DNA from 3 places in the Buttiauxella sp. genome. Region 1 is predicted to be linked to each of the others. Evidence: predicted binding sites of a transcription regulator. Region 1 holds the regulator's gene; each other region holds the start of a gene.
The links. The regulator Fur, encoded in region 1, represses iron uptake genes when iron is present. The targets are predictions, from matches to a motif close to ATAATAATGAGAACNACTATCAA.
Positions count from the first base shown of each region.

Region 2: the regulator Fur is predicted to act here: its motif matches at 7,634-7,656, upstream of fhuA (ferrichrome porin FhuA).
Region 3: the regulator Fur is predicted to act here: its motif matches at 3,576-3,598, upstream of sodA (superoxide dismutase [Mn]).

Region 1 is NZ_JBAVHX010000009.1:238,476-249,045, forward strand. It holds gene glnS (glutamine--tRNA ligase) at 1-869, shown strand, start outside; gene chiP (chitoporin ChiP) at 1,332-2,729, shown strand; gene chiQ (ChiQ/YbfN family lipoprotein) at 2,777-3,103, shown strand; gene fur (ferric iron uptake transcriptional regulator) at 3,194-3,646, opposite strand; gene fldA (flavodoxin FldA) at 3,929-4,459, opposite strand; gene ybfE (LexA regulated protein) at 4,611-4,892, opposite strand; gene ybfF (esterase) at 5,028-5,804, opposite strand; gene seqA (replication initiation negative regulator SeqA) at 5,999-6,544, shown strand; gene pgm (phosphoglucomutase (alpha-D-glucose-1,6-bisphosphate-dependent)) at 6,570-8,213, shown strand; gene kdpE (two-component system response regulator KdpE) at 8,264-8,941, opposite strand; gene kdpD (two-component system sensor histidine kinase KdpD) at 8,938-10,570, opposite strand, start outside.
Region 2 is NZ_JBAVHX010000033.1:51,885-62,454, reverse strand. It holds partial or broken gene gluQRS (tRNA glutamyl-Q(34) synthetase GluQRS) at 1-16, opposite strand, end outside; gene dksA (RNA polymerase-binding protein DksA) at 91-546, opposite strand; gene sfsA (DNA/RNA nuclease SfsA) at 843-1,550, opposite strand; gene thpR (RNA 2',3'-cyclic phosphodiesterase) at 1,684-2,214, opposite strand; gene hrpB (ATP-dependent helicase HrpB) at 2,280-4,712, shown strand; gene mrcB (bifunctional glycosyl transferase/transpeptidase) at 4,791-7,343, shown strand; gene fhuA (ferrichrome porin FhuA) at 7,682-9,853, shown strand; gene fhuC (Fe3+-hydroxamate ABC transporter ATP-binding protein FhuC) at 9,901-10,570, shown strand, end outside.
Region 3 is NZ_JBAVHX010000005.1:66,835-77,404, reverse strand. It holds partial or broken gene WBL83_RS04920 (RHS repeat-associated core domain-containing protein) at 1-378, shown strand, start outside; gene WBL83_RS04915 (tetratricopeptide repeat protein) at 767-1,816, shown strand; gene yiiM (6-hydroxyaminopurine reductase) at 2,116-2,790, opposite strand; gene sodA (superoxide dismutase [Mn]) at 2,869-3,489, opposite strand; gene WBL83_RS04900 (arabinose isomerase) at 3,770-5,191, shown strand; gene rhaT (L-rhamnose/proton symporter RhaT) at 5,385-6,419, shown strand; gene rhaR (HTH-type transcriptional activator RhaR) at 6,420-7,268, opposite strand; gene rhaS (HTH-type transcriptional activator RhaS) at 7,427-8,263, opposite strand; gene rhaB (rhamnulokinase) at 8,567-10,039, shown strand; gene rhaA (L-rhamnose isomerase) at 10,036-10,570, shown strand, end outside.

The sequences.
Region 1 (10,570 bases):
CCATCATGTCCAAGCGTAAGCTGAACCTGCTGGTGACTGAGAAGGTTGTAGAAGGCTGGGATGACCCACGTATGCCGACCATTTCTGGTCTGCGTCGTCGTGGTTACACTGCGGCGTCCATTCGTGAGTTCTGTAAGCGTATTGGTGTGACCAAGCAAGATAACACCGTCGAAATGGCGTCTTTGGAATCTTGTATTCGTGATGATCTGAACGAGAACGCCCCGCGTGCGATGGCTGTACTCGATCCGGTAAAAGTTATCATTGAAAACTTCCCGCAGGGCGAAGTTGAAATGGTGACCATGCCGAACCATCCGAACAAGCCAGAGATGGGTAGCCGTCAGGTACCGTTCAGCCGTGAGATATATATCGATCGTGCTGATTTCCGCGAAGAAGCGAATAAACAGTACAAGCGTCTGGTGCTCGGCAAAGAAGTGCGTCTGCGTAATGCTTATGTGATTAAAGCCGACCGCGTTGAGAAAGATGAAGCCGGGAATATCACCGTGCTGCATTGCTCCTACGATCCGGAAACCTTAAGCAAAGACCCAGCTGATGGCCGTAAAGTGAAAGGCGTTATTCATTGGGTTAGCGCAGAACACGCTTTACCTGTTGAGATTCGTCTTTATGACCGTCTGTTCAGCGTAGCGAACCCTGGTAGCGCGGAAGATTTCTTTGCCACGATTAACCTAGAGTCTCTGGTTATTAAGCAAGGTTTCGTGGAACCGAGTCTGCAAAATGCGGAAAAAGGTAAAGCGTATCAGTTCGAGCGTGAAGGTTATTTCTGCCTCGATAGCCGTTATGCAACTGCTGAAAAACTGGTATTTAACCGTACCGTTGGCTTGCGTGACACCTGGGCTAAAATAGGCGAATAACAAAAAATCGTCTTATATAAACGCCGCTATCAGCGGCGTTTTTTTTCGCCTGATCATTATCTGTTAATCCCTTTCATCATATTCGCGATGCGAATTAATGCTATTTAGCGCCCGTCCTGTATTCTTTCTTTTGGTCAACCTGAGAGCATAATAAATTCTTCATTTAATTATGTGAGCGCTCTCATATAGAGCTTTGTGTAAAAATAGTCGTCATTATCAGCACAAACAACTTTGCCTGCCATTTGTTACAAATGCTCATAAATTATGTGCTCTCTGTCATAATATCGGAATGAACTCTTACAAAAGCATTGATAATTCGCGTCGCGAAAAATAGTCTTGTGGGGAGCAGTAATGCGGGAAAATATTGATAACCGCTTTAGCCGTTAGGCATTTTTACTTTTTTTCGCGATGTGACGTCTTTTAACGTCCAGCGACTATTTATACGTCAAAGAGGAATATTATATGCGTACGTTTAGTGGCAAACGTAGTGCGCTGGCGCTTGCAATCGCTGGTGTCACGGCTCTTTCAGGACTGATTGTCATCCCTCAGGCAAGTGCAGCAGGTTTTATTGATGACTCAACTCTGACCGGTGGTGTTTATTACTGGCAGCGTGAGCGTGACCGTAAAGACGTCAACACCAATAAATACGAAACGAACCTTGCGCACGCAACCTGGAACGCAAACCTGGACTTCCAGTCTGGTTATGCCGCAGACATGTTTGGTCTGGATGTCGCAGCCTTTACTGCTATTGAAATGGCAGAAAATGGCAACAGCGGCCACCCTAACGAAATCGCATTTTCCTCTTCGAATAAAGCTTACGATGAAGATTATTCCGGCGATAAGAGTGGGATTAGTCTTTATAAAGCTGCAGCTAAATTCAAATACGGCCCTGTCTGGGCTCGCGCTGGTTACATTCAGCCAACGGGACAATCTCTGCTAGCACCACACTGGAGCTTCATGCCTGGTACGTATCAGGGTGCTGAAGCCGGTGCAAACTTTGATTATGGCGATTCCGGTGCTCTGAGCTTCTCGTACATGTGGACCAACGAGTACAAAGCGCCATGGCATCTGGAAATGGACAAGTTCTATCAGAATGATAAGAACACCAACGTCGATTATCTGCACTCACTGGGCGCGAAATATGACTTCAAAAATGATCTGATCCTCGAAGCGGCATTCGGTCAGGCGGAAGGGTATATCGACCAGTACTTCACTAAAGCGAGCTACAAATTTGATATTGCTGGTAGCCCACTGAGTACCAGCTACCAGTTCTACGGTTCACGCGATAAAGTCTCTGACGGCAGCGTCAACGATCTTTATGACGGCACAGCGTGGTTACAAGCACTGACCTTCGGCTACAAAGTGGGTCAGGTTGACCTGCGTCTTGAAGGAACCATGGTTAAAGCAGATGGACAGCAGGGTTACTTCCTGCAACGTATGACCCCAACTTACGCATCCTCAAACGGTCGTCTTGATGTGTGGTGGGACAACCGTTCTGACTTCAACGCCAACGGCGAGAAAGCAGTCTTCGCCGGTGCCATGTATGACCTGAGCAACTGGGATCTTGCTGGCTGGGCGGTAGGGGCATCTTATGTTTATGCATGGGATGCTAAACCAAGCTCTAAACCAACGACTGACGGTTACTACGATGCCGACAGCCGCCTGAAAGAATCTGCGTACAGCCTTGATGCGTTGTACACCATTCAGGATGGCCGTGCGAAAGGTACGCTCTTCAAACTGCACTTCACTCAGTACGACAACCACTCCGATATCCCAAGCTGGGGCGGTGGTTACGGCAACATCTTCCAGGATGAGTATGACGTGAAATTTATCGTCATCGCACCGTTCACTATTTTCTGATTTGATTCCGGGCGGTAACACGCCCGGTTTTGTTAAGGATATCGAGCATGAAAAAAATCATTTTGGTCACATTGATGGCTCTAGGTTTGAGCGCCTGCGCACAGCCAAAAGCGGCACCAGAAGATTCAAAACTAAAACAGGCTTATAGCGCCTGTATCAATACCGCTGAAGGGAATCCGGATAAAATTCAGGCCTGTCAGAGCGTGCTGAATGTGTTGGCTCAGGAGAAAGAACACCACGAGTTCGCACAGAAAGAGACCGTTCGCACCCTGGATTACCAGAATTGCATCCAGGCAACGCGCACCGGTAATGACCAGGCCGTCAAAGCGAAATGCGATAAAATCTGGCAAGAGATTCGCGCTAACAATAAGTAATGGTCGAATTCAGCCAATAAAAAAACCGGTGAGTTTCTTCACCGGTTTTTTTATATCTGACCACCAGGTTAGCGTGGCCAAATGTGCGGATTATTTTTCGCTGATTTCGTGTGCATTTTCGTCGGTACGGCAATCACCTTCAGCGCAGTGACCATACAGATACAGGCTGTGGTTGGTCAGACGAATACCATGGCGTGATGCGATTTCACGCTGACGAGATTCGATTGAATCATCGCTGAATTCAATAACTTTGCCGCAATCCAGGCAAATCAGATGGTCGTGGTGATGCTGCTGTGTCAGCTCGAATACGGATTTGCCGCCTTCGAAGTTATGACGAGTGACAATGCCTGCATCATCAAACTGGTTTAGTACACGATAAACTGTGGCGAGACCAATCTCTTCGCCCATATCAATCAGACGTTTATATAAGTCTTCCGCACTGACATGGTGGTTCACCGGACCCTGCAACACTTCAAGGATTTTTAATCGCGGAAGCGTGACTTTCAGGCCGGCCTTCTTCAATGCGGTATTATTGTCAGTCATGCGGAAATTGTCCTGTTGCTTAACGGATCGCTCGGACTCAGGGTGAGCGTTAAGATGAATGCGTCTCATTATAGAACTGCCAATTCTAAATGGAAACCGCAAGTATTATGCATAATCAAGCTAAAAAATGGCGTCTGAGTCGCGATTTATTTGCCTTGTTAGCTATTTAGTCAGGAGGTCATTGTACAGGGACAAACTGAAAAGTTAAAAATTTGTAGCGATTATTTTAATCGGAATAATCTATCAATGTGACGCAACCCAATGGTTGCGTCACATGTAGCATCAAGCGTTGAGGATATCAGCCAGGTTCAGTTCTTCAGAAACCTGTTTTACCCACTGTTGCACACGTTGTGCAGTCAGTTCAGGTTGACGGTCTTCATCGATAGCCAGACCCACAAAGTGATCGTCATCAGCAAGACCCTTAGACGCCTCAAAATGGTAGCCAGCAGTTGGCCAGTGACCCACAATTGCAGCACCGCGCGGCTCAATAATGTCGCGGATAGTGCCTAATGCGTCACAGAAGTATTCTGCGTAGTCTTCCTGGTCGCCACAGCCGAACAGGGCTACCAGTTTGCCATTGAAATCAACTTCTTCCAGAGTCGGGAAGAAATCATCCCAGTCGCATTGCGCTTCACCGTAATACCACGTTGGAATGCCGAGAAGCAGAATATCGAAGCCTTCCAGGTCTTCTTTGCTGCTCTTAGCAATGTCATGCACCTCAGCAACGTCTTTACCGAGCTGTTTTTGAATCATCTTCGCGATATTTTCGGTGTTACCAGTGTCGCTGCCGAAAAAAATGCCTACGATTGCCATGAGTAAAATAACCTCTTGAAACTTAATGGTATGGTGGCTGCTATTTGGCCACAGATAGGGCAATCATAGCAGAACACATTGCGGGGCGGAAACTGCTATCACCCTGATGTGCACAGACTGCAACATCGTCAGCCGGGCAACAGCATTAAAACTAACTGAGATGCTGCTTCAGTTGCGCGAGAAGAATCTCTTCAATCAACTCACTACGACTGATATTGCGTGCTTCAGCCAGATGATTAAGTGCATCAACTGCATCGTTATTGAGCTTCAACTCCACTCGCTTCAGGCCGCGTACTTTGTCGCGCTTGAGCTGGTTGCGTTTGTTGATACGCAATTGCTCATCACGCGTCAGCGGATTGGTTTTTGGTCGCCCGGGGCGACGCTCGTCCGCGAACAGATCTAATGTAGTACGGTCCGTTTGTTCTTTTGCCATGATTAAACTACTGACAGGGAATTCAGGTGGCACGGAGCGGGGTGCTCTGGCGCATTTTAGCGCGCAATCATACATCAGCATGGCTTGCGCGCCAACGCGTTAGCCGTATCTAATGGCCAGTCGGTCTGTTTTTAATCAGTTTGCCGCTGTTGGATCGATAAAACGATGGATTGCGCGCAAAACAGCATCAGGTTTTTCGGCATGAACCCAGTGTCCTGCACCGGCAACCACATGAGCGCGAGCTTGCGGAAACTGTGCAAGCAGGGTTTCGCGGTGCGATTCGTCAACATAAGGAGACGCGCCACCCCGGATAAACAGAGCGGGCTCGTTCCATGTCGGGATAGTTTGCCAGCCGACAATATTCTCGTACTGCTCCCACAAAACCGGAACATTAAACTTCCATTCACCGTCGGCAAACGATTTCAGCAAGAAGTGGATAACGCCCTCTTCATTAAGGTACTCACGCATGACGGTTGCCGCCTGCTGGCGAGTTTTCACTTCTGCGGCGCTCACGGCATTAATAGCCGCAAAAATCTCATCATGGCGACGAACCTGATAATCCACCGGCGCGATGTCAATCAGCACCAATTTATCAATACGCTCAGGCGCAATAGCGGTTAACGCCATCGCCACTTTTCCGCCCATGGAATGGCCGATAATTATCGCTTTCTCAAAGCCATATTCATCGAGCGTTTCAACCACATCCTTGGCCATCGCGGCATAGTTCATCTCAGGACTGCGTGGGGATAATCCATGATTGCGAAGATCAATTTGCAGCAAGTCATGATCTTGCCCAAGGTCGCGGGCCAGCACGCCCAGATTATCAAGGCTACCAAAAAGACCGTGGATCAGGACGATGGGGGAATTACTAGTCGATTGTTGCGCAGTTTGCAGGCGAGCATTCAATTTCATGGCAAAGTTCTTTTTTTTTACTTCGTTTGGTTAGGGTATCATAACGGCATTCTGCCGCAGAGCCGCAAACATTCAGTCTAGTCTGACTTTGTGGTGTGACAAAAGTTTGGCGCTACCCGAGGTTGGGATTTGTGCGAATATGTACTTATAATTCCAACAACTTGAATTCAGAAAAGATACCGCACCGGATTAAGATGAAAACAATTGAAGTTGATGACGAGCTCTATCGCTACATTGCCAGCCACACGCAGCACATTGGTGAAAGCGCGTCCGATATTTTACGGCGCATGCTGAAATTTAGCGCCGGTCAAACTCCTGCTACACCAGTAACTACCGGCCAGACAGCATCTGTTGCTGCTACCCCGGAAGCCAAACCCGTAAACAAATCACGCGATCGTGTTCGTGCGGTTCGTGAATTGTTGCTTTCCGATGAATATGCGGAGCAAAAGAAAGCGGTTAATCGTTTCATGATGGTGCTTTCTACTCTGTATACCCTCGATGCACATGCCTTTGGTGAAGCGACCGAGTCGCTGCATGGTCGTACGCGTGTCTATTTTGCAGGTAACGAGCAAACGCTGCTGCAAAATGGCAACCAGACCAAACCAAAACATGTTCCAGGCACACCGTACTGGGTCATTACCAACACCAATACAGGCCGTAAATGCAGCATGATCGAACACATCATGCAGTCAATGCAGTTCCCGGCGGAATTGATTGAAAAGGTTTGCGGCACAATCTAACACCTCGCGTCAGAAGGAAAGGCTAATGGCTAACCACCCTCGTGCAGGACAACCGGCACAACAGAGCGATTTGATTAACGTAGCCCAACTGACGGCCCAGTATTACGTGCTGAAGCCAGAAGTAGGGAATAGCGAACACGCGGTGAAGTTCGGAACCTCCGGTCACCGTGGGAGTGCGGCACGTCATAGCTTTAACGAACCTCACATTCTGGCCATTGCTCAGGCGATTGCCGAAGATCGTGCAAAAAACGGAATTACCGGGCCGTGCTACGTTGGTAAAGACACCCACGCGTTGTCCGAACCGGCGTTTATCTCGGTGCTGGAAGTGCTGGCTGCGAACGGTGTGGACGTCATTGTGCAGCAGGCAAATGGCTACACGCCAACGCCTGCAATTTCGCATGCCATTCTGACGCATAACAAAAATGGTGGCGCACAGGCAGATGGTATCGTCATCACGCCTTCGCACAACCCGCCTGATGATGGTGGTATCAAATACAACCCGCCAAATGGTGGCCCGGCTGATACCAACGTCACCAAAGTCGTCGAAGACCGCGCTAACGCATTGTTAGCCGCTGGCCTGAAAGACGTGAAACGCATTTCTCTTGATCAGGCGTGGAAAAGCGGCCACGTGCAAGAACAAGATCTGGTGCAGCCATTTATCGAAGGGCTGGTGGATATCGTCGATATGGCCGCCATCCAAAAAGCTGGCCTCAAACTGGGTGTTGATCCACTCGGTGGTTCCGGTATCGAATACTGGCAGCGCATCGCAAAACACTACAATCTGGATCTGACAATTGTTAACGATCATGTCGATCAAACTTTCCGCTTTATGCATCTCGATAAAGACGGCGCTATCCGTATGGATTGCTCGTCTGAATGCGCGATGGAAGGTTTGCTGGCACTGCGTGACAAATTCGACCTGGCTTTCGCCAATGACCCGGATTACGACCGCCACGGTATCGTCACGCCAGCAGGCCTGATGAACCCGAACCATTATCTGGCCGTTGCGATCAACTACCTGTTCCAGCATCGCCCGCAGTGGGGCAAAGATGTGGCAGTCGGTAAAACGCTGGTGTCATCGGCAATGATTGACCGTGTCGTCAATGATTTGGGCCGTAAACTGGTAGAAGTACCCGTCGGTTTCAAATGGTTTGTTGATGGCTTGTTCGATGGCAGCTTCGGTTTTGGTGGCGAAGAGAGTGCAGGGGCATCGTTCCTGCGTTTCGACGGCACGCCGTGGTCCACGGATAAAGACGGCATCATCATGTGCCTGCTGGCGGCGGAAATTACTGCCGTAACCGGCAAAAACCCGCAGCAGCATTATGACGAACTGGCTGCCCGTTTCGGTGCGCCAAGCTACAACCGTCTGCAAGCGTCCGCGACGTCTGCGCAGAAAGCCGCCTTGTCTAAACTTTCTCCGGAAATGGTAAGCGCCAGCACTCTGGCAGGCGACCCGATTACCGCACGCTTAACGGCAGCTCCGGGTAACGGTGCTTCTATCGGCGGCCTGAAAGTGATGACCGACAACGGCTGGTTTGCGGCACGTCCTTCCGGTACGGAAGATGCGTACAAGATTTACTGTGAAAGTTTCTTAGGTGCAGAGCATCGCCTGCAAATTGAAAAAGAAGCGGTAGAAATTGTCAGCGAAGTGCTGAAAAACGCGAAGTAAGCAATTGATTTAAAAAGGGCGCCGCAAGGCGCCTTTTTTGTATCCTGGATCTACAACATAAACCGATACCCAATCCCGGTTTCGGTCAACAAATGCGTCGGGCGTGCCGGATCGTTTTCTAGCTTCTGACGTAAATGCCCCATATAAATGCGCAAATAGTGACTGTGTTCCACAGCATTTGGCCCCCAAACCTGATTGAGTAACTGGCGTTGGGTCAGCACTTTCCCGTGGTTATTCAAAAGCGTTGCGAGCAGGCGAAACTCGATCGGCGTGAGATGGATTTCAGCGCCATCGCGGGTAATGCGGCGGGTGGCGAGGTCAATGGTGATGTTTGAAAACTGATAAACCGGATCCGGCTGCGCAAGGCTTGCATGGCGACGTAAGACCACACGCAGTCGCGCCTGCAACTCACCAATGCCAAACGGTTTGCTGAGATAGTCGTCAGCACCCGCATCAAGGGCGTCGATCTTCACTTGTTCATCACTACGCGCCGAGAGCACCACAATCGGCGTCTGGCTCCACTGGCGGAAGTCGCGAATAAAATCAATGCCATCACCGTCGGGTAATCCGAGGTCGAGGATCACCAAATCGGGTTTTCGCGTGGCGGCTTCCAGCAAACCTCGCTGCAAGGTTTCGGCTTCGTGGACGCGTAACGACTCAGCCTCCAGCGCAGTGCGCAGGAAGCGGCGGATCTCTTTTTCATCTTCAACAATCAAAACTGATATCACAACGCCTCGTTCATCTCAGCCAGCTCAGGCGGTGGCGGTAGGGGTAAAATAACATGGAAACTCGCGCCACCTTCCGGGCGATTAACCGCAAAAATCTTCCCATCGTGCACTTCGACAATCGCCTGGCAAATTGCCAGACCCAGACCCACGCCCGGGATCGCCGACTCTTTATTGCCGCGGGAAAACTTATCAAAGATTAGCTGCTCTTTGCCAGCCGGAATACCCGGCCCATCATCCCACACTTCAAGATCCAGTTTATCAGCCAATGCTTGCGCACGAATGCCGATGTTTGACTGGAAGCCTGCATATTTCCCGGCATTTTCCAGCAAATTGATCAACACGCGCTCAAACAGCGGGCCATCAACATGAATAAGCATTAACGGATCAGGCAAAGAAAGCGCGATATGCCGCCCGCCTAAACCCGGCTCCAGCATCTTCAAAGCACTACCCACCACTTCCTCAAGCGTTAACCACTCTTTGCGCAGATTGAACCCGCCAGACTGAATACGCGCCATATCCAGTAAATTGTTCACCAGACGCGTGGTATTGAGAACGTGCTGGCGAATATCGTTGGCTTGTGGCGCGTGTTTCGACCCTTCAGATGCCAAATCCAGCGTCAGGATTTCTGCCTGGCCAAACAGCACGGTCAACGGGGTACGCAAATCGTGTGACAGCGCCGCGAGCAATGAGTTACGTACTTGCTCGCGTTCGCTCGACAGACGGGCCTGCTCTTCACTGGCAGTTAGCAATAACCGGTCCAGAGCGGTGGCGGCTAATAGCGTGAATGTTTCCAGCAAACGTTGTTGTTCCGGGATCATCAACTGGCGCAAATTACCCGGCTCGACAATTAACAGCCCAAGCGTTCTTTCCGCCGTTTTGAGCGGCAGAATTTGATACGGCACGCCAGGCAGCGTATCGGTGCCTGCACCGGCGGGTTGGCCTTTATCAAAGCTCCAGCGGGCGATGGCTTCATCCCAGTTCTGCGGTTCACCACGCGCATTGACGCGCTCTAACACGCCATGTTCGTCAGGCAACAATAGCTGGGCGCGGGCATGGAAACTGTTATTGATAAACAGTTCGCTGGTGGTGGCAATATCCTGCGGAGTGCGTTCGGCGGCGAGGGCTTTCGACATCTCATACAGGTGACGGGTACGCTGCTCGCGGTAACGGGCAATCCGCGCCTGATAACGCACACCGGCGGTGAGATTACCGATAACCAGACCAACGGTAAGCATCACCGCGAAGGTTAACAAATACTGGATATCGGAGACGGCCAGCGTGCCATGGGGCGCAATAAAAAACAGATCAAAGCTCAGTACGCTTATAACCGTCGCCAGCACCGACGGCCAGCGTCCATAAAACAGCGCCACAATGACGACGCCAAGTAAGTAAAGCATCACCAGATTGGCGGCATCAAAGGCCATTAACCATTGATTTGCGATAAAGGTGGTCAGGGCGCAAAGTGCAATCGCCACAGCGCAGCCGCGCATCTGCACACGCCACTTTTCCGTGAAACTGCGGGTGTCGGGCGTCGAAGGGGAGGCAACAGAAGGCTTGTCGTCTAGCGCGACGATCACCAAATCCAGGTCCGGAGCGCGGCGGGCAAGGCGGTCAGCAAAAGATTCCCGG
Region 2 (10,570 bases), on a different contig from region 1:
AGCGAGATGTGGTCATCAGTGTTGTGAAAGGCTGGAAATGAATAAGGCGGGAGAGTCTCCCGCCTTTGAAAGTGGTGAAATTGCGGGCCGTTAGCCAGCCATTTGTTTTTCGCGAATTTCTGCCAACGTTTTACAGTCAATGCACAAATCAGCTGTCGGGCGAGCTTCGAGACGGCGGATGCCGATTTCAACGCCACAGGATTCGCAGAAACCGAAATCTTCGTCTTCTACTTTCTTGAGGGTCTTCTCGATTTTCTTGATCAGTTTACGTTCCCTGTCACGGTTACGCAGTTCGAGGCTGAATTCTTCTTCCTGGGCTGCACGGTCAACCGGGTCCGGGAAGTTTGCTGCTTCATCCTGCATATGCGTTACCGTGCGATCAACTTCATCCATAAGTTGGCTACGCCAGGCTTCAAGAATACGCTTGAAGTGCGACAGCTGGGCTTCGTTCATATATTCTTCGCCCGTTTTCTCCTGATATGGCTCCACCCCAGCGATGGCGAGGATACTCAGGGACGATGTTTTACGCTTTTGCCCTTCTTGCATGTTGTTTCTCCTTAACACGCACTATCGGTCCCCTGGTAGGGGGAAAATCAGGCCGCTATAAATAGCAGATGCTTTTCAGGATGGCAATTATATAAATTCCTCTCTTGACAAGCCTGTGAAGAAAAGCGTATTTACGCGAGCCGCCAGCACACAAAACAGACAAACATTAATACCCATCATCTTTCAAGTTACAGGTACGTTAGCTGCTATCGCTCACCCTAATCTCTTACTTGAGTAAGCTCATCGGGATTCGCTCGTTTGCTGCCTTCCTGCATCTTGAAATCTATTGGGTATATTCAGGATAAAAGAACAGGCAACGGCGAAATTAGAGTTAAGCCACTTGCTGAAAGTTCAGCTTTATAAGCAAGAAGTTCGACTCCGCACTGTTGCGCCTCAGATAACAACTGCGCATATTTTGCATCGATGTGGCGTGCCGGGGAGACCTGGGTAATTGCCGAATGCAAAACGGTAAACAGCAGCACCGCGCGTTCGCCCTGCAAAACCACATTCATTAATTCCCGCAAATGCTTCTGCCCGCGCAGGCTAACGGCATCAGGGAAATAGCCACAATCTTGTTGTGATAACGTGACTGATTTCACTTCAATATAGCAGTTAACCTTGCAATCTGCTTGCAACATAAAATCAATACGGCTGCGCTCCGCGCCGTACTTTACTTCGCTTTTAATTGTGCTGTAACCCGATAGTTCTGAAATAGTTTCAGCGCCTAAGGCTTCTTTCACGACGCTATTCGCGCGCAGGGTATTTACACAGATAAAGTCGCCATTTTGCGTCTGAGTGATTTCCCAGGTGTGGGGATATTTACGCGTCGGGTTATCTGATGTGGAATACCAGACGGTATCGCCGGGCGTAGCACAACCGGTCATTGCGCCAGTATTTGGGCAATGAAGGGTTAATTCTTCGCCGGAAAGCGTGACGACATCGGCCAAAAAGCGTTTATAACGTTTAATTAGTGTGGCCTGCTGCAACGGTGGGCTAAATTCCATTCATTCTTCCTTTACCCGTCATACTTCAAGTTGTTGATGTGTTGGCTGCTCGCTCTCACCCCAGTCACACAGTTACCTATGCTCCTGGGGATTCACACGCTTGCCGCCTGCCAACAACCCGAATTATTTAGGGTCATTTATTTAATGACCAGCGTTGTAACTCCTGGTAACGCGTTCGCCCTTGTTTGAAAACAGACTCATACAGCACAAATTCATCTACCTGATATTGCCAGCGGAAATTGGGGGATGGAATGGAGACCGCACGCGGCGTATTGCGATAAAGGGTGATGTGCGGATGAAATGGCTGTGGGCTTTGGTAACAGCCACTGCGCGCCGCCTGAGAGCGTAACATGTTTGCCAGTTGAATGAGCCCTAAAGGCGCATGGCGCGGACCAATCCACACAACACTCGAACGCAGCCATTGCCCGGCATCATCAATGGTCAGAGTAAATCCGCGCTGGCGGATGCGCCCGGCTAACTGGCAAAGTGCCTTTTGCTTTTCCGCGCTGATGTCACCCAAAAAGGCGAGCGTCAGATGCAGGTTAGCGGCGGCAATTGGCCGCCCGGTATCTTCAGGAAACTGAGTGGCGCGCCACTGGATAATCTGTTTTTGCACATCAGCAGGCAGTTCGAGGGCAAAGAACAGACGGCGAGTTTCAGCCATGGTGGTCTCTCGGTAATAGATTGCTACAATAGCGAACTTCGCATCATACCTTTTTGGAGCCGTTTGTGCCGTCATTACCGGTCGCCGCAGTGCTACCCGACATTCTTCACGCTTTGCAAAATGCACCGCAAGTTTTATTGAGCGCGCCAACGGGTGCCGGTAAATCGACCTGGCTGCCGTTGCAGATTTTGCAGCAGGCAAACTTAGATGGGCGCATTCTGCTGCTCGAACCGCGTCGCCTGGCGGCACGTAATGTTGCACAACGTCTGGCGGAATTATTGGGTGAGAAACCCGGTGAAACAGTCGGTTATCGTATGCGTGCCGAAACGTGTGTCGGGCCCAATACGCAGCTCGAAGTGGTCACTGAGGGCATTTTGACGCGCATGATCCAGAACGATCCTGAGCTTGATGGGGTGGCGCTGGTTATTCTTGATGAGTTTCATGAACGTAGCCTGCAAGCTGACCTGGCGTTAGCGTTGTTGCTCGATGTGCAGCAGGGATTACGCGATGACCTCAAACTTTTGATCATGTCGGCAACCCTTGATAACCCGCGTCTGCAACAGTGTTTACCTGATGCCCCGGTCATTATCTCTGAAGGGCGGGCATTCCCTGTTGAGCGCCGTTACAGTCCGCTTTCCACTCATCAGCGTTTTGATGAAGCGGTGGCCATTGTGGTGGCGAATTTGCTGTGCGAAGAGTCGGGCTCGCTGTTGCTGTTTTTACCGGGCGTTGCTGAAATCCAGCGTGTTCAACAACAGTTACAAGAGCGCGTCGCAAGCGACGTGCAGCTTTGCCCGTTATACGGTGCGTTGCCGTTAAACGAACAGCGCAAAGCGATTTTGCCTGCAGCAAATGGCATGCGCAAAGTCGTGCTGGCGACCAACATTGCTGAAACCAGTCTCACCATCGAAGGCATCCGCCTGGTGGTGGACACCGCGCTTGAACGCGTGGCGCGTTTTGATGTGCGTAGCGGATTAACGCGGCTTATCACGCAGCGTATAAGCCAGGCGTCGATGGTTCAACGTGCCGGACGAGCAGGGCGACTGGAAGCGGGTATTTGCCTGCACTTAACCAGCGCTGAGCAAGCCGAGCGTGCGGCGACCCAAAGTGAGCCCGAAATACTGCAAAGCGATCTTTCCGGCCTGATGCTCGATTTGCTGCAATGGGGTTGTCAGGATCCGCATCAGCTCACGTGGCTTGATTCTCCTCCCGCCGCCAACCTTAGCGCCGCACAGGCATTATTACGCCAGCTCAATGCACTCGACGCGCAAAACCGGCTCACGCCGGTCGGCCAGAAGATGGCAAATTTGGGCAACGAACCTCGCCTTGCCGCGGTGTTGGTCAATGCAAAAACCGCTGATGAACAAGTCACTGCCGCACGCCTGGTCGCGATCCTTGAAGAGCCGCCCCGTGGTCATGACAGTGATTTGCGAAACGCATTGAGCCGGCGGCAGGAAAACTGGCAGCAGCGCAGTTCACAGCTGTTGAAGCGGCTGAATAATCGTGGTGGTGCCGCCGATTTATCTCTTGTCGCCCCGTTACTGGCTCAAGCTTTCCCCGATCGTATCGCACGGCGTCGCGGCCAGGAAGGTCGCTATCAATTAGCTAACGGCATGGGGGCGATGCTTAATCAGGACGATCCGTTAACGCGTTATGAATGGCTGTTAGCACCTTTACTACTGCAGGGGAGCAATACGCCAGACGCGCGGATCTTGCAGGCCATTCCTCTTGAGATCGATACGTTAACCGCGCAATGCCCATCGTTATTAACCCAAAGTGATTCCATTGAGTGGGATGAAACTCAGGGCACCTTGAAAGCTTTTCGTCGCACGCAGATTGGCAAACTGGTGGTGAAAGTCCAGCCGCTGGCGAAACCGTCTGAAGAAGAATTGCATCAAGCCATGCTCAACGGCATTCGCGAAAAGGGTCTGGCTGTTCTTAACTGGTCATCCCATGCGCAACAGTTTCGTTTGCGCCTGGCTTGTGCAGCAAAATGGTTGCCGGAACTTGCGTGGCCGGATGTTTCGGATGATGCTTTGCTACGAAATTTAGACAGCTGGTTATTACCTGAACTGCATGGTGTACACTCGCTTCGCGCGCTTAAAAACATCGATGTCACACGCGCGTTACACAATCTACTCGACTGGAACGCACGCGTTCGTCTGGATAGTGCGCTGCCAACTCATTACACTGTGCCGACAGGAAGCCAGATAGCAATTCGCTATGATGATGAAAATCCGCCAGTTCTTGCTGTTCGTATGCAAGAAATGTTTGGTGAAGCGCGAACCCCAGTGATCGCCGAAGGCCGTGTGCCACTGGTTCTGGAACTGCTCTCCCCGGCACAACGCCCCTTACAGATAACGCGTGATTTAACCGCGTTCTGGAAGGGTGCCTATCGGGAAGTGCAAAAAGAGATGAAAGGACGTTATCCAAAACACGTCTGGCCGGATTCGCCAGCAGACGCGCTGCCCACGCGGCGTACTAAAAAGTACCAATGACTTTGAGAGATTTCCTCTTCCGACTTATGCGGAAGACAGGAGAATCAGGCCTTGCGCCTTTTTTTGGTGGAGAAAGCAATGGCGGGGAATGACCGCGAACCGATTGGACGTAAAGGTAAACCTTCACGTCCTGTAAAAGAGAAAGTAAGCCGCCGTCGTGTCCGTGAAGAGGAATACGACGCGGATTACGACGATGATTATGACGACGAGGAACCGATGCCGCCACGTAAAGGAAAAGGTAGCGGTAATGGCCGTCCGCCACGTAAGAAGCACCGCTGGTTGTGGTTCTTACTAAAACTGTTTGTTGTCTTTGTCGTGCTGTTCGTGATTTACGGCGTCTATCTTGATCAGAAGATCCGCGCCCGTATCGATGGCAAAGTCTGGCAACTCCCGGCAGCCGTTTATGGCCGCATGGTGAACCTTGAACCAGACATGCCGTACAGCAAAAAAGAGATGATCAACCTGCTGGAAGCCACTCAGTACCGTCAGGTGACGAAGATGACTCGTCCTGGTGAGTTTACCGTGCAAGGCAACAGCATTGAGATGATCCGTCGTCCGTTTGATTTCCCTGATAGTAAAGAAGGGCAGATCCGCGCACGTCTGATTTTTGATGGTGACCATCTGGAATCGATCCAGAACATGGACAGCAACCGTAGTTTCGGTTTCTTCCGTCTGGATCCGCGTTTGATCACCATGTTGTCTTCTCCGAACGGTGAGCAGCGTCTGTTTGTGCCACGCACCGGTTTCCCGGATTTGCTGGTTGATACGCTGATTGCCACAGAAGACCGCCATTTCTATGAACATGATGGGATCAGTTTCTACTCCATCGGTCGTGCAATGCTGGCGAACTTCACCGCCGGTCGCACCGTGCAGGGCGCAAGTACACTGACCCAACAGTTAGTGAAAAACCTGTTCCTGTCGAGCGAACGTTCTTACTGGCGTAAAGCCAACGAAGCGTACATGGCGCTGATCATGGACGCGCGCTACGGCAAAGATCGCATCCTCGAGTTGTATCTGAACGAGGTGTACCTCGGGCAGAGTGGGGATAACGAAATTCGCGGTTTCCCGCTGGCGAGCCTGTACTACTTTGGTCGTCCGGTTGAAGAGTTAAGCCTTGATCAGCAAGCGTTGCTGGTGGGCATGGTGAAAGGTGCGTCGATTTACAACCCGTGGCGTAATCCGAAACTGGCTCTGGAGCGTCGTAACCTTGTGCTGCGTCTGTTGCAAGAGCAGAAGGTGATCGACCAGGAACTTTACGACATGCTGAGCGCCCGTCCACTGGGTGTGCAACCGCGTGGCGGCGTTATTTCACCGCAGCCTGCATTTATGCAAATGGTGCGTAACGAGCTTCAGACCAAGCTTGGCGATAAAGTTAAAGACTTGTCTGGCGTGAAGATCTTCACCACTTTTGACTCCGTTTCTCAGGATGCGGCAGAAAAAGCGGTAAGCGAAGGCGTACCGGTTCTACGCGCCTCGCGTAAGTTGAAAGATCTTGAAGCGGCGATGGTGATTGTTGACCGTTCAACCGGTGAAGTTCGTGCCATGGTTGGCGGCGCTGAAACCCAGTACGCTGGCTTTAACCGCGCGATGCAGGCACGCCGTTCTATCGGTTCTCTGGCAAAACCGGCAACCTATCTGACGGCGTTAAGCCAGCCTGATGCTTATCGTTTGAATACGTGGATTGCCGATGCGCCAATTGCTCTGAAGCAGCCGAATGGCCAGGTCTGGTCACCGCAAAACGATGATCGTCGCTATAGCGGGCAGGTAATGTTGGTCGATGCACTGGCACGTTCAATGAACGTTCCAACGGTTAACCTTGGCATGGCGCTTGGCTTACCAGCCGTGACCGATACCTGGATTAAACTCGGTGTGCCGAAAGACCAGTTGCATCCGGTTCCGGCCATGTTGCTGGGCGCACTAAACCTGACGCCAATTGAAGTGGCTCAGGCATTCCAGACCATTGCCAGCGGCGGTAACCGCGCAACGCTTTCAGCCTTGCGTTCGGTGATTGCTGAAGATGGCACCGTGCTGTATCAAAGCTTCCCGCAGGCGGAACAGGCTGTTCCTCCACAGGCGGCTTACATGACGCTGTACACCATGCAGCAGGTTATGGCTCGCGGTACCGGGCGGGCGTTGGGTGGCAAATATCCGAACCTGCATCTGGCAGGGAAAACGGGTACCACCAACGATAACGTGGATACCTGGTTTGCCGGTATCGATGGCAAAGAAGTTGCCATTACCTGGGTAGGGCGTGACAACAACCAGCCGACCAAACTGTACGGTGCGAGCGGGGCGATGTCGCTCTACCAACGTTATCTGTCTAACCAGACTCCGATTCCACTGGTGCTCAATCCTCCGGAAGATATCGTAGATATGGGTGTGGATAGCGCGGGTTACTTCCAGTGCGGTGGTGGCGGGGATCGTGTCCTTCCAGTATGGACGACGAATCCGGATGGATTGTGCCAGCAAAGCCAGCAGGCTGAGCAGAACAATAATCCGTTTAGCCAGTCGCAGCAGCAGCCTCAACAGCAGCCGCAACAGCAACAACAACCACAGCAACAACAGCCGCAGCAGCAAGAATCGAGCGATGGTGTTGCCGGTTGGATTAAGGACATGTTCGGCAGTAAGTAAGTTTACGCCCTCACCCTAACCCTCTCCCCCTGGAGAGGGAACTCTCTTTTCTGCCTCTCCAGTGTAAGACGTGACTTTCTTTTCTACCTCTCCAGCGGAAGAAGTGACTTTCTTTTCCTCCCTCTCCCTCAGGGAGAGGGCCGGGGTGAGGGGTGTTTGATGACTGTTTTCCCCCTTCACCGATAATCCCTGCAATCACTCTGGTTAATTATTATTCCCTCGCACTTAGAAGGGGTGTGATCCGCTTGCTATGCGCTTTCCGTTTCGTCTATTATTCTGCGGGCATAATAATAATTCTCGTTTTCGTTATCATTCGTCACTTCATCAGAGATAATACAATGGCGCGTTTAAGAACTGGAAAACCAGTCAATACCTCTATCCGCAAGCTCGCTTTTTTTGTTGCTGCCGCCGTAAGCGGTGTCAGCGCGCCGGGCTTTGCAGCAGATAGCACAGCAACCAAAGAAGACACCATCACCGTTTCTGCTGGTGTAGCTGACGAAAGCGCGTGGGGCCCGTCTCCAACGATTGCAGCAAAACGCACGGCAACCGCGACCAAAACCGACACGCCAATTGAAAAGACACCACAGTCTATTTCTATTGTGACGCGTGAAGAGATGGATACTCACCAGCCAGCTTCCGTTAAAGAAGCGCTGGGCTATACGCCGGGTATTACCGTTTCAACACGTGGCGCATCTGACACCTACGACGCGGTGAAAATCCGTGGTTTTGGTTCAGTTAACCAGAACAATTATTTAGATGGTCTGAAGCTTCAGGGCGACTTCTACAACGAAGTGATCATCGACCCGTATATGCTTGAGCGCGTGGAATTAATGCGTGGCCCAACTTCCGTACTGTACGGAAAAAGCAGCCCAGGCGGCATCATTACTATGGTGAGCAAGCGCCCAACGACTGAACCGCTGAAAGAAGTGCAGTTCAAAATGGGTACCGACAACCTGTTCCAGACAGGCTTTGATTTCAGTGATTCACTGGATGATGCAGGTGTTTATTCTTATCGCCTGACGGGTGTGGCTCGTTCTAACGACGACCAGCAGCAGTTCTCCAAGCAGAAACGTTATGCGATTGCGCCGTCGTTCTCCTGGCGTCCTGACGATAAAACCAATTTCACTTTCTTAGCTAACCTGCAAGACACCCCAGAAACGGGTTATTACGGTTGGCTGCCGAAAGAGGGTACCGTTGAGCCGTTACCAGATGGTTCTCACTTACCGACTGATTTCAACGAAGGTGTACCAAATAACACCTACTCGCTGTCTCATAAAATGGTTGGTTACAGCTTCGACCACGAGTTCAACGACACTTTCACCGTGCGTCAGAACCTGCGTTATGTTGACTCTAAAACCAATCAGAAAAGCGTTTACGGCACAGGCGTAGATTCAACCGGCCATATGCTGACTCGCGGTACCGTTGTTGATAACGAAAAACTGCACAACTTTGCTGTTGATACCCAGTTGCAAAGCAAATTCGCAACAGGCGATCTTGAACATACCCTGCTGACGGGTGTGGACTTCCAGCAAATGCGTAACGATGTGAACGCGACCTTTGGCAGCGCTCCTCCACTGGATTTGTATAACCCAGTGTATGAAAACTACGACTTTGGCGATGCGGATCCGTATCAGCAAAACAAACAGAAACAGACCGGTATCTACATTCAGGATCAAGCTGAGTGGAACAAGTTTGTTCTGACGGTCGGTGGTCGTTACGACTGGCTGAAACAGTCTACTCTGGCGTACCAGGCGAATAACTTCACCGAGCGTGATGACAGCGAATTCACCGGTCGTGCAGGTCTGAACTACCTCTTCGATAACGGTGTCTCGCCATACATCAGCTACAGTGAATCCTTCGAGCCAAACTCGGGTGCAGATTTCTACGGCAACACCTTCAAACCTTCGAAAGGTCGTCAGTACGAAGCGGGCGTGAAGTATGTGCCGAAAGATATGGCTGTCGTGATTACCGGTGCGGTTTATCAGCTGACCAAGTCTGATAACCTGATGTCCGATCCTGACACTTCACACGGCTTCTCTTCAGTTCAGGGCGGCGAAATCCGTTCTCGTGGTGTTGAGCTTGAAGCGAAAGCGGCGGTTAATGCCAACATTAACGTGACGGCTTCCTACACCTACACCGATGCGGAATACACCACCGACACCAATTACAAAGGCAATACGCCTGAGCAGGTGCCAGAGCATATGGCTTCATTGTGGGGTGATTACACCTTCAATGAAGGTGCTCTTACTGGTCTGACTCTCGGTACCGGTGGTCGCTTGATTGGTTCCAGCTACGGTGACCCAGCGAACAGCTTCAAAGTGGGCAGTGCTGCGGTACTGGATGCAGTGGTTAAATATGACCTCGGCCGCTTTGGTATGAATGGTTCGAGCGTCGCGGTTAACGTGAACAACCTGCTTGATCGTGAATATGTTGCCAGCTGCTTCGCCACTTACGGCTGCTTCTGGGGCGCTGAGCGTCAGGTTGTTGCGACTGCAACATTCCGCTTCTAAGTGTATTCGGGCACGGTTCGCCGTGCCCTTCAACAAAGTTGGCTACCATGCAGGACAAACACCTTCATCCCGATACCACGTTTAGCCTCACTGACGTTTCCTTCCGCGTACCCGGCCGCACGCTTCTCCACCCCTTATCGATTACCTTTCCCGTGGGAAAAGTCACCGGTCTGATTGGGCATAATGGTTCGGGCAAATCGACATTGCTGAAAATGCTTGGCCGTCATCAGAAGTCCTCTGAAGGGGATATTCATCTCAATGATCAACCTCTTGATAGCTGGAGTAGCAAGGAATTTGCGCGCAAAGTCGCGTATTTACCTCAGCAACTTCCGGCCGCCGAAGGGATGACGGTGCGTGAACTGGTGGCGATTGGTCGATATCCGTGGCATGGCGCACTCGGTCGTTTTGGTGTGGCAGACAGAGAATTGGTTGAAGAGGCGATTACGCTGGTTGGGCTGAAGCCTTTTGCGCATCGTCTGGTGGATAGTCTTTCTGGTGGTGAACGTCAACGTGCGTGGATTGCTATGCTGGTGGCACAAGATAGCCGCTGCCTGCTGCTTGATGAGCCGACATCGGCGCTGGATATTGCCCATCAGGTTGATGTGCTGGCGCTTATCCATCGTCTTAGCCAGCAACGCGGTCTGACCGTCATTGCTGTCCTGCATGATATCAATATGGCGGCTCGCTATTGCGATAACCTGGTCGCTTTGCGCGGTG
Region 3 (10,570 bases), on a different contig from region 1:
TTTGGGCCAGCTGCATCGGTCACAAAAATGTTCGTGAGCTCATTTATAGGCTGTGGAGCTAACACCACATATCAGATAAATAAAGGAGAAGATTTTAACTATGCAGATGCATCTTGGGCGGCACTAACCAGCGCTTTAGCGCCAGGGAGAGGGCTCATTCAAAATACATTGCTTGCTATGGGGACTACATATCTTAACAAAGGGGATAATCCAGGAGCTGTAGGAGGTGCAGGGCTTGGTACTATAGCCAGTGAAGTTGTGGGAGCTATTGCTCCTAATTTCATACCAGATCCTATAATAAACTTTATTGGAAGCATGACTTACGAGACAATAGGAGATGACACCGAAACCATATATAACGCAGGAAACGAAAAATGAGGAAAAATATCATCGTTTTTCTTAGCCTTTATGTGTATTTTTTCATCGCGCTATTTTTAATATGTTTTAGTGGCGGAATTATTGTGAGAGTGGTTTATTTTACACAATACCAAGAATGGCCTAATCTTCCATTTGATTTCAAGGGATATTCAATTAAAGCTAGTATTTATGGCACCGCTTGCTGGTTATTATCAGTTATTTATAAAATTAACAATTGGGATACGCGGCCCAAAAAAAGGAAGTGAAAGACTATCAAACCAAAAATTATGGTTAGTTAACAAGAAAGGAATGCTTTACTTCTTTTGATAGTCATTTTCAGAAACACAAAAATAATATAACTCTAACTTCATTTAATCTTCTAATGAAAATGTTAAATCTATAAACAATTATGGCACCATATGATCAAAAAACATTACAATTATTTATTATTGAGAATATATCAATGAGAAAAAATTATTTAGGTTTTCTTATTATTATAACCATTGCAACAGTAACATCATTAGGGGTTTATACACATCAATCATTGTTTCATAAATATAAAAAAGTTAATGCTATCAAAAAAGTCAAAAAAAATGACCTTTGTAGTGTTATTAACCAAGTAAAAAAAGCAGCTAAACAAGGTAATGCAGAGGCCCAAAATGATTTTGGTATTTTATATCAATATCACAACTGTATAGAAAGGAATAATGGTCAGGCAGTGCATTGGTATAGCAAAGCAGCAAATCAAGGCTATGCAAATGCACAATTTAATCTTGGGATGGCTTATGTTAATGGTAGCGGTGTCACTAAAGACCTTCGACAAGCAATATATTGGTATCAAAAAGCAGCAGCGCAAGGTGATGCAAATGCACAAGTAAATCTTGGTATGATGTTTTTTAATGGGCAAGGAATAGCCAAAGACTATGGCAAAGCTAAATATTTATTTGAAAAAGCAGCTGAGAAAAATAATACTATTGCAATGACCAATATCGGATATATGTATAAATCAGGCATTAGTGTCATTCAAGATAATATCAAAGCTGTCGAATGGTATCAACAAGCCGTCGAATTGGGATCGATGAAAGCTCGGAATGCACTCGCTTGGTTTTATGAACAAGGATTAGGAAATCTTTCTTTAGACAAAGCAAAGGCTGCTTCATTATTTAAGGCATCTGCCTGTCAAGGATATGCTATAGCCCAAAATAATGTAGGGGAATTATATTCAAGCGGTGGAGACACACTACCATATGATGTTGTCAAAGCTTATGCCTGGTATAAAACTGCATATTCAAATGGCCAAGCAGATGCAAATAAATCATCAGAAGAGCTGGTGAAAAAATTAACACCAGAAGAACTTGTATTAGCAAAAAAAATGGCAACTGAATACATCAAAAAATATCCCTCCCCGCTGGATCAAGAGGATACTTATAAGTCTGACGCAGAGTGTAAATATCCTTAATCTACCACTATCATAAAAACGAACCCCTAAAGGTTCGTTTTTCACATTCAACTCACATCAGCTCTCTTTTGTCTGCTGCACGGTTTTGTTTATCGGTAACGGCAAATAATCCCTTATCCGTAGACCGCCACGCTCGCTGACGCCGATATCTAACAAGCCATTATGAACCAATCTCAGGATCTATATCCTTAGATGGGGGATATTCTGGAGATGTTTTCACAGGAGCGAGCGATGCTTATGGATTTGGTATTCAACAAGGCAATAAATAATCTTCACTTGTTGAATACCTTTTAAATACTTTACTTCCCAATCAGGCGTCGGGAATTATCCTCAACCTTACCCGAAATCCGCCGTTTCTGCATGGTGCGCGTCCAGCTCACCGACAGCCCCGCAGCACTGAGCAAGCGATGATACTGCTCGTCGTCAAACGGCATATGCCAGGCGATAGCGATCGCTTCTGCCACCGACACATCGCTTACGCGAGAAACTAACTCCAGCGGCGATTGCGTCGAAACATTACCTGCCATCACCACACGATATAACCAGCCGATACGCCCGGTCTTCTGCATCAATGAGGCCATATCACTGATACCGAAATGATAGTTCAGCTTGAAGCACGGTGAACGTGGTTGCGTGACCTGAATCAGCGCGTTGTCCCAGCGAAAAATATCACCGATATAGACATCGTGTTCTGTCAGCCCGTGAGTTGATAAGTTTTCACCGAACGCGGGAGCGGTAAACAGATCGGCCTGCTCCGGAAATTCCCGTGCCCAGTGAAGGTAATGCTCACGAGGATAGTGGCACAGCGCACGATCCGGCCCGCCGTGAATGATTTTTTCAGCCTGCTGATCACCTTCCAGACCAGATTCAGTGAGTTTTAGCTCACCATCGACCTGATATTTGGCGATAGCGCTCGGCCTGCTGCCTGCATATTCACGAACTTTTCCAATATAAACGTTAAGTGGATAGTGCATCTGCTCCTCCCTGTGGCCTGACTACAGATATAAAAAAAGCGAGCCATCAGGCTCGCCTCTGCGCAGTTGCATTGCAACTTATTTTTTAGCGGCAAAACGCGCTGCTGCTTCGTCCCAGTTCACTACATCCCAGAATGCTTTGATGTAGTCAGGGCGACGGTTTTGGAATTTCAGGTAGTAAGCGTGTTCCCACACATCCAGACCCACGATTGGGAAACCGGATACGCCAGAAACGGCTTCACCCATCAGCGGGCTATCCTGGTTTGCGGTAGAAACCACAGCCAGTTTGTCGCCTTTAAGAACCAGCCACGCCCAGCCAGAGCCGAAACGTGTGGCTGCTGCTTTCTCGAATTCAGCTTTGAAAGCATCAATGCTACCGAAATCACGCTCGATGGCAGCTTTCAGGTCACCTTGCAGAGTAGTGCCAGTTTTCAGGCCTTTCCAGAAGAAGCTGTGGTTAGCGTGTCCGCCCGCGTTGTTGCGCAGAACGGTTTTTTTGTCAGCTGGCAGTTGATCCAGTTTGGTGATCAGCTCTTCAACTGGCAGGCTTGCGAACTCTGGCAGAGATTCCAGCGCTGCATTCGCGTTATTCACATACGCCTGGTGGTGTTTGCTGTGATGGATTTCCATCGTTTCTTTGTCGAAATGAGGTTCCAGGGCGTCATAAGCGTAAGGCAGGGATGGCAGGGTATAGCTCATATTCTTAACTCCTTGAAGGGGTAAAGTATCAACTGGCGCATATCTGTTAACGCCGCGTAATCAGTTGGTTCATTATAGTTAATTAAATGATATTGAAAATGATTATCAATGCCGTAGTTTTTATAAGGTTATAGCTTTTCTTTATAATGGCGATAATGTGAACAATGTCAGGTAGATAAATCGTTTTTTGCCACCTGCGACATAAACTGGCACTGCTACAAAGGCAGTCTGGTTCAAATAAGGCGATAGTCGGCGCTTCTTTTCTGCCTGGAGCATGATTATGTCGCTTAACGTCGCCCTTTTCGGTATCGGCCTTGATACCTACTGGCCGCAGTTTGCTGGCCTTGAACAGCGTCTGACTGGCTATCTGCAGCAAATTGACCAGCGCCTTGGTGAGTGTAATGCATCGGTTTTCAATGGCGGCCTGATTGATAGCGTTGTCAAAGCCGATCACTTTGCCACGCAACTTCAAAGCCAGCCGGTCGATGCTATCGTGCTATACATCAGCACTTATGCCCTGAGTTCCACAGTTCTGCCGCTGGTACAGAAAATCAACAAACCGCTAATTATCCTCGCATTACAACCTGAGTTAGGTTTGCCGTACGAGAAAATTCGTCACATGGCCGATCGAGGCGAACGCACCGGCGAATGGCTGGCACATTGCCAGGCATGTAGCGCACCGGAACTGGCGAACGTGTTCAATCGTGCGGGGATTCGCTACCAGCTGATTGTTGGTGCTTTGCATGGCGATGATTATGTCTGGCAACAAACGGAACAGTGGCTGCAAGCGCTGGAAGTACAAAAGGGGTTAGCGGCCTGCCAGGTGGGTGTTCTGGGGCATTACTACAACGGTATGGTGGACGTTTACAGCAATATGACCAACCTGAGCGCCAGACTCGGTGTGCGTTTCAAGCCGTTGGAAATGTGCGAGCTGGCTGAATATCGCGAGCAGGTTACGCCATCTGCCAGCATGGAAAAATGGCAAGAAGTGGAAGCCACCCTGCAAATCGACCCTGCCTGTGAAAAAGCCGAAGTAGAACGGGCCGTTCAGACCGCCTGTGCCATGGATAAACTCGTTGAAAACAATCAGCTTGGTGCACTGGCGTATTACTACGAAGGGCGCAACGGCAACGCCTGCGAAAATATCATTACCTCAATTATTCTCGGTAACACGCTTCTGACGAGCAAGGGTATTCCCATCGCCGGGGAATATGAAATCAAAAATGTGCTGGCGATGAAAATCCAGCAACTGCTTGGCGCGGGAGGCTCATTTTCAGAGCCATATGGCATTGAATTTGCTGATGACGTGGTGCTGTGGGGGCATGATGGCCCAGCGCATCCGTTGATGGCTGAAGGGAATGTGCGACTGGTGCCACTGCCGGTTTATCATGGCAAACCAGGCAAAGGCGTCTCAATTCAAATGACGGTGAAAACTGGCCCCGTAACTTTCCTGTCGATTATTGAAGACGCGCAAAACAGTGTGCGCTTGCAGTATGCCGAAGGAGAGGCCGTTGTCGGCGAGGTGCTGGATATTGGCAACACCAATAGCCGTTATCGCTTCCCTCTGTCGGCGCGTGATTTCACCACGCAATGGAGTACAGGTGGCCCTGCTCACCACTGTGCTATTGGCCTTGGGCATCAGGGTGCAGTGCTGGAAAAGCTCGCCTGGTTGCTTGGCCTACAGACCTCAAAAATCTGTTAGTCCGAAAAACGATGGGCGTCGGTTATAAAAAACTGTGAGCGCCATCAATCGTACCCCCTCAATTTTGCCAGGTTTCCCCCTGCCACGGCAGCACATGGAAGGTTAGCCAGTTGCTCAATCCTTAGACTCAGTGGCAATGGGGTAGCCAGCTGTCACCTCGGAGTTATTTAGTTAAAACAGAGGGATATGGATAATGAGTAATGCAATAACAATGGGGATAATCTGGCATCTTGTGGGTGCCGCGAGTGCAGCCTGTTTTTACGCCCCTTTTAAAAAAGTAGAACGTTGGTCATGGGAAACAATGTGGGCGGTTGGTGGCTTCGTTTCATGGATAGTTTTGCCGTGGACGGTGAGTTACGTATTACTTCCTGATTTTTGGGCTTACTTCGGTTCGTTTAACGCTTCGACATTACTGCCGGTATTTTTGTTTGGCGCGATGTGGGGAATAGGGAATATTAACTATGGCTTGACGATGCGTTATCTCGGCATGTCGATGGGCATCGGTATCGCGATTGGCATCACGCTGATTGTCGGGACCTTAATGACGCCGATAATTGCCGGAAAATTTGATGTGCTGATTGGCACACCAGGTGGACGCATGACGCTGTTGGGGGTGTTAGTTGCGCTGGTAGGGGTGGCGATTGTTACCCGTGCGGGACAGTTGAAAGAACGCAAAATGGGTATCAAGGCCGAAGAGTTCAACCTTAAAAAAGGGCTGATTCTGGCTGTGATGTGCGGCATCTTCTCGGCAGGCATGTCTTTTGCGATGGACGCCGCAAAACCGATGCATGATGCTGCAGCTGCACTGGGTGTGGACCCGTTGTATGTGGCATTGCCAAGTTATGTAGTGATAATGGGAGGCGGTGCGCTGATTAACCTTGGCTTCTGCTTCATTCGTCTGGCCAGGATGAAAGACTTGTCGATCAAAGCCGACTTCTCACTGGCAAAACCACTCATTATCAGCAATGTGTTATTTGCCGCACTCGCAGGTTTGATGTGGTATCTGCAATTCTTTTTCTACGCCTGGGGCCACGCCAAAATTCCTGCACAATACGACTATATGAGCTGGATGTTGCACATGAGTTTCTACGTGCTGTGTGGCGGGTTGGTTGGCTTGATTATGAAAGAGTGGAAATCAGCAGGGAGACGTCCTGTTGGGGTACTGAGCGTGGGTTGTGTGGTGATAATTATTGCTGCAAATATTGTCGGCCTGGGCATGGCAAATTAATTACGTTTCAATAGTATAACGGAGACGCCATACCCGTGGCGTCATCCCGGTCTCTTTTAGAAACACCACCGAAAAATAGTTACTGTCCTCAAAGCCGCAACGCGTGGCGATATCACCAATCAACAAATCACTATGACGCAATAAATCCTGTGCCTGGCAAATGCGCAGCTGGCGTAAATACTGGCTGATACTCATGCCGGTTTGCTGACGGAAAAGCTGTCGTAAATTGCGCTCTGTCACCTGATGCTGCTGGCAGAACTGCGCAAGCTCAAAGGAAGAATCGAGGCTTTTCCCCAGTGCTGCCATCAATAAATCGAGAGTTTCACTGCTGTTGGGTCCGTTATCATCCTGAGACTGATAACGATGGCGATGCAGCAAAATGCACAACTGCAAAAACAAGCTCTCGGTCAAACACACCGACAGCGCGTCTGTTTTGACACTTTCGTGTTCCAACTGACCAATTATTTGCCGTGCTTGTGTCATACCGTGGCTGCTTAGCCGCCAGCGCGGATCTTTCCCCACCGTCCGCGCGCTATGCAACAAATCGTTCCAGTCGACGTTGAGTTTGAGCCGTTCAGGACAATAGATAATGTTATGCAGAACTAATCCGTTAACCGACTCATAACTATGGCGGTCTTCCGCGCGGATATAAAACAGGTCACCACAGGTGATGCGATAAGGGCGGTCGTTAAGGATGTGCAAGCCGTTGCCACGCCACACCAGCACCAGTTCACAGAAATCGTGTGTGTGTTCAGCAAAGACATTTTGCGGATAGCGGTCTGCCACCGCCACGGGTTGCGCGGAAGTGACAAAGAAATCTGCTTTCTTGAGAATTAAATGACCCGCCACCGTGATGCCTCAAAAACCGAAATCTAAACGGTGGATGACGCTGTGCTTATCCACCCTACAAAACCAGCATCGTAGGTCGGATAAGCGCAGTGTCATCCGACAAACTAACGGGCAAGTATTGGCTTTTTTGGTTAAAAAAACGGTGATTGCCTTCGCGATTACTGAAGTTGAGTATCTCGCCCCTGGCGAATTTCACGTGGTGACCAGGAAAATTCACGTTTAAAAAGCGTTGAGAAATGATTGCTGTCGCCAAAACCGCATTGGAAGGCGATGTTTGTGACGCTTTCGTCTCCGTGACGTAACAGGTGGCGGGCTTTCATCAGCCGTAAACGGTTGAGATAACGCTGGGGCGTCATGCCGGTTTGCTGTTTAAGCTGGCGATGTAAGGTGCGCAGAGATAGCGTGAATTGCCCGGCTAACTCCTCCCAACAAATATCCTCAACGAAGTGATCTTCAAGCCATGCCATCAGTTGATTTAATCGCCCTTCAGAGTTAGTGGCACCTTCCATCATGCTGCCTTTACGCAGCAGCACCAGCAACTGCATAAACAGAATTTCACGATTGGCTATGGAATGGGTATCCGCCGCTTCGCCAATGTTCTCAAACTGCTCAATCAGGCCACGAACCTGCTGCAAAACGGGCTGATTCACGCGCCAGTGCGATGGGTAATGGCCATCCTGCTCCTGGGGCAATAATTTATCCAGCCCGGATAAAAAGCAAAATGCGTCCGGTGCGCGATAAAGAATATTGGTCAGACAGAGATTTTCGGTGTGTTCATACAAGTGACGGTCATGATCGCGCACAAAGCAGACTGAACCTCCACTTAATGTATACGGTTGACCGTTAAAAACGTGTGTTCCAGTACCGTGCTCAACAATGACAATTTCACAAAAGTCATGATGATGTTCAGGGAAAGCTGCCTGGGGTAAACGCGGCTCAATCGCCACCGATGCATGCCCTGATGGGAAAAAGTCAAAACCATGTAATACCGTCATCATCATTACCCCCAAGCTTTTTTAACATTGCCTGATAGTAGATAACGATTCTCATCTGTACCTTAAAGTTTCGACACGAAATCAGTTAAAACTTGCTCGTTTTTTAAGAATGGATGGGAATTATCAGGAAATGCGGCGAGCATCACAAGCTAATGAATAAAGGGTGTAAACATAAATCTGTGACATGACTCACGTTCACCTTTGCTTCTTTGCCAGCGGCGGATTTGTACTGTCAGTAACGAGAAGGTGAGCGACTGCGTTACTTTTTAGAGTGGGGTCAATTAATTTAGTAAGGACCCCAAAATGACTCTACGCCATAGTGTTGCGGTAGACCTGGGCGCATCAAGCGGCCGTGTCATGCTGGCACGCTTTGAACGTGATACCCGCAGCATTTGTTTGCGAGAAATTCATCGCTTCACCAACTGCTTAAAACAGGTCGACGGCTCCACTGTCTGGGACGTAGACGCGCTGGAGCTGGAAATCCGTACCGGCCTGCAAAAAGCCTGCGACGAAGGTATTGCCATCGACAGTATTGGAATCGACACCTGGGGTGTCGATTACGTGCTAATTGACGGCGAAGGTCATCGCGTCGGCCAGCCTGTTTCCTATCGCGACAGCCGCACCGACGGCGTGATGGACACCGCTTTTAACCAGCTTGGTCGTGACGAAATTTACCGTCGCACTGGCATCCAGTTCATGCCTTTCAACACGCTTTATCAATTGCGTGCGCTGGTGGAACAGCAGCCAGAATTGATCGATAACGTCGAACATGCGCTGCTGATCCCGGATTATTTTTGCTACCGCCTGACGGGTGCACTGAACTGGGAATACACCAACGCCACGACCACACAACTGGTGAATATCAACAGCGACAACTGGGATGAAACGCTGCTGGATTGGGCTGGCGTGCCGCACAAATGGTTCGGTACACCGACGCATCCGGGCAATGTCATTGGCCAGTGGGTTTGCCGCGAAGGCAACAAAATCCCGGTGGTTTCGGTTGCGACACATGACACCGCCAGCGCTGTCATCGGCGCACCGCTTAAAGATAAAGATGCTGCTTATCTCTCTTCCGGCACCTGGTCGCTCATGGGTTTTGAGAGCAAAACACCGTATGCCACCAGCGAAGCATTGGCTGCCAACATCACCAACGAAGGTGGTGCGGAAGGGCGCTACCGGGTCCTGAAAAATATTATGGGGCTGTGGTTGTTGCAGCGCGTCACTAAAGAGTTGGGCATTACCGATCTTGCGGATCTTATCGATCGCACTCGACAGACAGCCGCCTGCAAATTTGTCATCAATCCAAACGACGATCGTTTTATTAATCCTGAAAGCATGAGCCGTGAGATTCAGGCGGCATGTCGCGAAAGCAATCAGCCGGTTCCGTTCACTGACAATGAACTGGCGCGCTGTATTTTCGACAGTCTGGCGTTGCTGTATGCCAAAACCCTTCAGGAACTGGCCACCGTTCGCGGTCGCCCATTCAGCTGCCTGCATATTGTGGGCGGCGGTAGCCAGAACACATTACTCAACCAGCTTTGTGCCGATGCCTGCGGCATCCCGGTGCTTGCCGGTCCCATTGAAGCTTCAACACTTGGCAATATTGGCTGCCAGTTAATGGCGCTGGATGAAATCACCGATGTTGATGACGTCCGCAAAATTGTCGCAGCCAGCTACGAACTGAAAACTTTTATCCCCCAAACAGACAGTGACATTGCCCGGTACATCGAGCAGTTTCCGCTGAATACTCAAACACGTAAGGAGTTTTGCGCATGACCACCTCTCTCGAAACAGCCTGGGAACTGGCAAAACAGCGCTTTGCTGCTGTCGGTGTTGATGTTGAATCCGCACTGCAACAGCTCGACCGCTTGCCGGTTTCTATGCACTGCTGGCAGGGCGATGACGTTGCGGGCTTTGAAAACCCAGAAGGCGCATTGAGCGGTGGGATTCAGGCGACGGGTAACTACCCTGGTAAAGCACGCAACGCTCAGGAATTACGTACCGACCTGGAACGCGCATTATCGTTAATTCCAGGCCCAAAACGCCTGAATCTTCATGCTATTTATCTGGAATCAGAGAAGCCTGTTTCCCGCGACAAAATCAAACCAGAACATTTTAAAAACTGGGTTGAGTGGGCGAAAGCCAACAAATTAGGGCTGGATTTCAACCCGTCGTGCTTCTCGCACCGACTCAGCGCTGACGGTTTCACGCTGTCCCATGCTGACGATGAAATCCGCCAGTTCTGGATTGATCACGTTAAAGCCAGCCGTAGAGTATCGGCGTACTTTGGTGAGCAACTGGGCACCC